2 regions of the Leifsonia sp. GW821-FHT13C09 genome follow, and region 2 is predicted to be linked to the other one. Evidence: riboswitches for the same ligand, from Rfam matches in the RefSeq annotation. Region 2 holds a riboswitch; the other holds the start of a gene.
The links. A riboswitch is a leader RNA that binds a small molecule or an ion and turns the genes downstream of it on or off. The one in region 2 is predicted to bind magnesium.

Region 1 (3,373 bases), on a different contig from region 2:
TATTCGACGAGGACGTGGTCCGCCACTACCAGCTCCACCTAACCCGACGCCGGCGACTGCGGCCTCAGGACGAGTACCGCGATACAACAGTTTCCGAATGGCAGGAGTTCGAGGAGCACTTCGACAGACGCAAGGTCGAGCTCGGAGCCTGCGGCCGGCCCTACGGAACACCATGCGCCCACGAACACGCCTGCGTACGCTGCCCAATGCTTCACGTCGAGCCACAAATGATCGCCCGACTCGACGACCTCGAATCAGACCTCATCGCCCGGCGGGAGCGCGCAGAAGCCGAAGGCTGGCAGGGCGAGATCGAGGGCCTCGAAGTAACCCTCGATCATCTGCGACTCAAACGCGAGAAGGCCCGTCGGATGAATCCAAGCGGCCCTGTCGACCTGCCGATCCCAGCCTTCGGCCGGCCAAGCACTAACTGATTGTCCAGTTTCCGCTCGAGGTCTACCTCAGCCCGGAGGAACGCCTGGAGACTGTGAGTCCGCGTGGTCGCCGACTTTGCGGCATCCTGCGTCCGTGGACGATCTGAGTCTGCCCTACCCCCGGCCGATGGGGTGCAGCACATGGTGACCGACGACGGCCTGACGACGATCGCCGCGGTGGGCCCGATCCCGGGCCAAGTCGTGAGCGACGGTGCGAATTCTTGGCGGGAATGGCGCTCGACTGCGCAGATCGGACAGCTTCGGTTGGCAGTCGATAGCTGCAGCTGAAGCAGCTTGCGCGGCTGGTCTCGACCGCGAATCGATTATCTTTCCGCCAAGCGCCAGGTTAGGTTCGGCGTGGCTTGCTGGCGTCGCCGGAGGCGCGCATGTAAGGTTGTTTCTGCAAGGGCGAAAGAGGGCTTAATCCGCTGCTGTGGGTTGGGTTCTCGTATTTACAATCAGCCTGTTGGTGCCGATCGTTAGCTGAGGCTCCTTCGCGAACAGATGCCAGCGACCCCAAATGTCGAGAGACGCCACGGGTCAGGACAGGCTTCCCCGGATTAAGGGGTCGCCCCGATTGGCTCCCGAGAGTTCGGGTGACGTCGCGGAGTGCCAAAGGTCTTACGTGGAGAGGCGAGGCCGCTTGGCGGCTGTCCCTGGAGGTGCTCGGGTGCGCGAGCTGGGAGGTACGGGATGGACGACCATCATAATCAGGCGTTTAACAAGGCCCGCCTCCGCTTCGCGCTCCGTCTGGAGAGTGCTCGTCTCTAGCCTGTCGGGCTAGGGCGCCCCTTCTTTTCTTCTTCTTCTTCTTCTTCTTTTCGTCGCGCACGCGGCGGAAGGGTGATTGCTCACGCCCGGGTGCCGGGCACGAAAGCGACGACTCATGACCTCTATGCAGACCCCTTCGCAGCACGCCGCGTTGGATTCCGCGCACGTCGGCGATATCCAGGGCGCCTTCGGCACGATCCCGGTCGGGGATGACGCGGCCCGGGTGAAGCTGTCGGCGAAGCTGAAGACGCTGCTCGCTATTGTCGGGCCGGGGCTGATCGTGATGGTCGGCGATAACGATGCCGGCGCGTTCGGCACCTACACTCAGGCTGGCCAGAATTACGGGACGTCGTTGTTGTGGACGCTTCTGCTGCTGGTTCCGGTGCTGTACGTGAACCAGGAGATGGTGCTCAGGCTCGGCGCGGTCACCGGTGTGGGTCACGCCCGGCTGATCCTGGAACGGTTTGGAAAGTTCTGGGGCGCGTTCAGTGTGATCGACCTGTTCATCTTGAACGCGCTGACGATCGTGACCGAGTTCATCGGTATCAGCTTGGGTCTGAGCTACCTCGGGCTGCCCCAGGTCCCGGGCGTGATCATCGCGGCGGCTGTGATCATCGCCGCGGCCAGTACGGGCTCGTTCCGCAGGTTCGAGCGACTGTGCATGTTCTTGATCTTCGGGTCGCTGATCCTCATCCCGCTCGCGATCATGGCCCACCCGTCGTTCGCGGAGGTCGCCCACGGGTTCCTGGTGCCGGGGATTCCTGCGGGCGCCGACCTGTCCACGGTCGTGCTGCTGATCATCGGCATCGTGGGAACCACCGTGGCCCCGTGGCAGTTGTTCTTCCAGCAGTCCTACATCATCGACAAGAGGATCACACCCCGGTTCATGTCGTACGAGAAGATCGACGTGTGGATCGGGATCGTGATCGTCGTGATCGGGGGCGCCATCCTGATGTCCGTGCCCGCCGCGGTATTCGCCGGCCGTCCGGAGTTCGGCAACTTCACCGATGCGCTCGGTGTCGCGGAAGGCCTCGGGAAGTACGTGGGCCGGATCGCGGGGATGCTGTTCGCGGTCGCGCTGATCGACGCGTCGATCATCGGAGCGGCGGCGGTGGGGCTGTCGACCTCATACGCGCTGGGCGACACGCTCGGGCTGAAGCATTCCTTGCACCGCAAGATCCGGGACGCGAAGGGCTTCTACGCCACTTTCGCCGGCCTGCTGGTAGTCGCCGCGGTGATCGTGGTTCTGCCAGGAAGCCCGCTCGGTCTGATCACCGTCGGCGTGCAGGTGCTGGCAGGTGTGTTGCTGCCGTCGGCGACAGTGTTCCTCCTTCTGCTGTGCAACGACAAAGAGGTCCTCGGCCCGTGGGTGAACGGTCGGTGGCTGAATGTCTTCACCTCGGCCGTGATCGCGGTCCTGGTGATCCTGTCGCTGGTGCTCACGGTCAGCGTGATCTTCCCGAGCGTCTCGGGCGGCCAGATCATCACCATCCTGGTGGTCGGAGCAGCCGTGTCGGTCGCCGTCGGAGCCGGGTTCGCCGTGTGGCGCTTGCGTCACCCGGCCGCCCGGGCCGAGCGTGTGTCGCGGGCCGAGCGCGCGGCGTGGCGGATGCCACCGCTGACGCTGCTGAACCCTCCGCGCCTGTCCACGGGGAGGCGCTTGGGTTTGACCGTCCTGCGCGGCTATCTGCTGCTGGCTATGATCCTCGTGATCGTGCGCGTGGTGCAGCTGGCGCTGGGCCACTGAACCGATCCCATCGGAACTGAAGGGAGTTGAGTGCTGTGAACGGATCGACAACCATCGAGCACCGCATGCTGTCCGGACTCGTCCGCAAGCCGGTGAGAGACGGACGGGGTAACGTCATCGGCGCACTCTCGGACATCGTGGTGCGGCTGGGCCTCGAGGGGTATCCCTCGGTCGCCGGGCTGGTCGCGAGGGTGGGATCGACCTCCGTGTTCATCCCGGCCGCGGACGTGAGCGATCTCACCGACGACGGCGCGGTACTCAGCAGCGCACGCCTGGATCTTCGCCCGTTCGAGCGCCGCCCGGGGGAGGTACTGCTGAAAGAGGCGGTGCTCGGCCATCGGCTGGTCGACGTGGGCAACGCGCGCCTGGTCCGCGCGTACGACGTCTGCCTGGAACGCACGCCGACCGGGTGGGCGGCGACGGG
Region 2 (3,373 bases):
CGCGACCAGCGCCACCAGCGCGCCGAGGGGGAGGTCGTGGAGCGCGCCGAGCAGGAACACCGCGAACACCGCCGTCGCCGCCACGAGGTTGCCGATCAGGAAGGTGCGGCGCAGGCCCACCCGGTCGACCAGCGGGCCGGCCGTCGCCTGCAGCAGCACGTAGGGGGCCATCTCCGCGAACCCGACCAGGCCGGTCGCGACGGCGCTGCCGGTCGCCACGAGCACGAGCCACGGGATGGCGATGGCCGACAGGGCCGTGCCGGCGCCGGAGACCAGGTAGGCGCCGATCAGCCCGAGCAGGGGCGCGCGGCGGGGCGCGGCGCCGCTCATGGCTCCGGGAACAGCTGGAACTGCGCGTGCACCCGGACCCCGTCGCCGGCGTCCGCCCCCGGCTCGCGCCGGAACCGCGTCACCAGCTCGCGCACCGTTGCCGTGACCTCCCGCGCCTGCTCGACGGTCAGGGTGAGCGGCCAGTCGCTGACGGTCCACGGCAGCTCCGGCAGCTCGTCCACCTGGCTGGAGAGCGTGTCCACCCAGGCCAGCACCCGCCGGTGGGACTCCTCGGCATTGAGCCGCACGAACTGGACGGCCTGGTCGACGGTCTCTTCGGTGGCGGCGTCGCCGGGCACCCGGAACGAGAAGGAGGTCGACCGGTGCACCGCGCGCCACCAGCGGTCGCGATCGTTGCCGCGCTCGGCGTCCTCCACGATGAAGCCGTGCTCGGCGAGCACGCGGAGGTGGTAGCTCGTGACGCCGGTCGACTGGCCCACTCGCCGGCCGAGCTCGGTGGCGGTGGAGGGCCCGTCGGCCTGGAGGAGGTCGAGCAGCCGCAGGCGCAGCGGGTTGACCAGCCCGCGCATGGCGGAGGGGCTGAGCAGCACGTCCTGGGCCGGATCGAGCTCGGGGAACGGGTTCGGCTCGTCGGTCATACCGTGCAGTGTAATCGCAGAAGAGATTCTGCAAAAGACTTTCTGCGATCCGAGGGCCGCTGGCCCGTATGGATTCCGTAAGGGTTCGAGCCGCCGCTCGGGGTTCTCTGCTACGGTTCTTCTGGCAGAACTTCGTTAGGTGAGGCTTCTGCGCGAACACAGGCCACTGATCTCACGACGTCGAGAGACGCCCAAGATCAGGACAGGTCTCCCCGGCTTAAGGGGTGACCCCAAGTGGCTTCCGGCGATCCGAGCGGATCTGCGGGATACGTTGCGCAGTGCCGAAGCTCTTACGTGGGAGTCTCGCCCCCGGCCAGGAACGGCCGCGGGTGACACCTGGCGCACGCCTGCCCCCGACCGCCAGGAGGTGACCCGCCGTGAGCGACGACCATAGTCCGTCCCGTCCCTGCTGCGCTCCGGCGCCGGCGGCTTCCGCGCGTTCGACGCCCGGCCTCCGCTGACCTCCGCGCGGCACGGTGACGCCTTCACGTCCCCTGTCGTCTTCTGCCGCCTCCGGCCCTCGCCGGTCGCGGCCCAGGGAGGTCTTGTCATGCCCCTGCTCCGCACTGTCCCCGGCGCCGGCACGCTCCGCCGTGTCCGCTTCCGCTGGATCGATGTCCTGGTCGCCGTCGCCATCGTCGTGCTGTTCTACCTGGTGATCCAGGCGGCCGCCGGCGCGTCCGCCCCGGTGCGGCTCACCGAGGTGCCGTCGTCCATCGACACGAACCCGGCGCTGCTGCCGTACTACGCGCTGCGCTCGCTGCTGCGGATGTTCGCGGCGCTCGCCGCGTCGCTGGTCTTCACCTTCATGGTCGCGACGGCCGCCGCCCGGCTGCCGCGCGCGGAGAAGATCATTCTGCCGGCGCTCGACATCCTGCAGTCGGTCCCGATCCTCGGCTTCCTGTCGGTGACCGTGACCGGGTTCATCGCGCTGTTCCCCGGCTCCACGCTGGGGCTGGAGTCGGCCGCGGTGTTCGCGATCTTCACTTCGCAGGTGTGGAACATGACCTTCTCCTTCTACGCCTCGCTGACCAGCCAGCCGAGCGATCTCGATGAGGCGGCTCGGCTGATGCGGCTGACGAAGTGGCAGCGGTTCTGGAAGCTCGACGTGCCGTCCGGAATGATCCCGCTGGTCTGGAACGGCATGATGAGCTTCGGCGGAGCCTGGTTCTTCCTGGCCGCCTCCGAGGCGATCACGGTCAACAACCACAGCTTCGCGCTCCCCGGCGTCGGGGCCTACGTGGCGTCGGCGGTGGAGGCCGGGCAACTGGACCGGGTCGGCTGGGCCATCGTCACGATGGCGATCATGGTGCTGGGCGTGAACTTCCTGTTCTGGCGTCCGCTGGTCGCCTGGGCCGAGCGGTTCCGCCAGGAGGACACCGCCCCCACCGACCGGCCGCGCAGCGTCGTCCTCGACGTGATCAGCCGGTCCTGGCTGCCGCGCGTCGTGGAGCGCGGCTTCGCTCCGATCGGGCGGGGACTCGACAGGGCGACCCGGCCGTTCGGGTTGGCCGAGCATCCGCTGCGGGTGCCCGAGGTGCGCAAGCGCGCGCTGGACGTGGTCGTGACGGTGGTCGTCGTCGCCGCGATCGTGGTCGGCGCGGTCGCCTCGTACCTCTTCATCGAGCGCTCGCTTGGGATCGGCGCTTTCGTGCAGGCGTTCGGGCTCGGCGCGGTCACGATGGCCCGCGTCGTCGTCATCCTGCTGTTCGCGACCATCGTCTGGGTGCCGGTCGGCGTGTGGATCGGCATGAACCCGCGGATCAGCCGGCTGGCCCAGCCGATCGTGCAGCTGCTGGCGAGCTTCCCGGCGAACTTCCTCTTCCCGTTCGCGATCGCGTTCTTCGTGGCGACGAGCATCCCGCTCGACTACGGCGGCATCCTGCTGATGGCGCTCGGGTCGCAGTGGTACATCCTGTTCAACGTCATCGCTGGCGCGAGCGCGATCCCCACCGACCTGCGGCAGGCGATGGACAGCTTCGGCGTCGGCCGGGTACAGCGCTGGCGGAGGCTGATCCTGCCTGCGATCTTCCCGGCCTACGTCACCGGCGGGATCACCGCGGCGGGCGGTGCATGGAACGCGTCCATCGTCGCCGAGGTCGTCACCTACAACCACCACACCTACACCGCGAGTGGCCTCGGCGCGTACATCGCCGAGGCCACCCAGACCGGCGACATGGCGCGCGTGCTCGTCGGTGTCATCGTCATGTCCGTCTTCGTCGTCGGACTCAACCGTCTGTTCTGGCGCCGCCTCTACGCGGTCGCCGAGAAGCGCTTCAGCCTGTGAGGAGGGCTCCCATCATGATCACCACCGACACCGCACTCATCGATGTCCGCGACGTCACCAAGTCGTTCGCCACCGACGGCGGTGAGAAGACCGTGCTCTCGGGCGTCACGCTCACCATCCACCAGGGCGAGATCGTCGCGCTGCTCGGCCGTTCCGG

Region 1: it holds a riboswitch for magnesium, as region 2 does, so the genes downstream of both, AC1ROW_RS22055 (Nramp family divalent metal transporter) here and AC1ROW_RS09750 (ABC transporter permease) in region 2, are expected to answer to the same signal.

Annotation. Positions count from the first base shown of each region.
Region 1 is NZ_JBXAPS010000026.1:471-3,843, forward strand. Features, by position in the region: gene AC1ROW_RS22050 (hypothetical protein) at 207-431, shown strand; M-box (ykoK) riboswitch at 900-1,069, shown strand; gene AC1ROW_RS22055 (Nramp family divalent metal transporter) at 1,318-2,949, shown strand; gene AC1ROW_RS22060 (magnesium transporter MgtE N-terminal domain-containing protein) at 3,015-3,373, shown strand, end outside.
Region 2 is NZ_JBXAPS010000002.1:347,914-351,286, reverse strand. Features, by position in the region: gene AC1ROW_RS09760 (MFS transporter) at 1-330, opposite strand, end outside; gene AC1ROW_RS09755 (helix-turn-helix domain-containing protein) at 327-929, opposite strand; M-box (ykoK) riboswitch at 1,054-1,236, shown strand; gene AC1ROW_RS09750 (ABC transporter permease) at 1,480-3,216, shown strand; gene AC1ROW_RS09745 (ABC transporter ATP-binding protein) at 3,231-3,373, shown strand, end outside.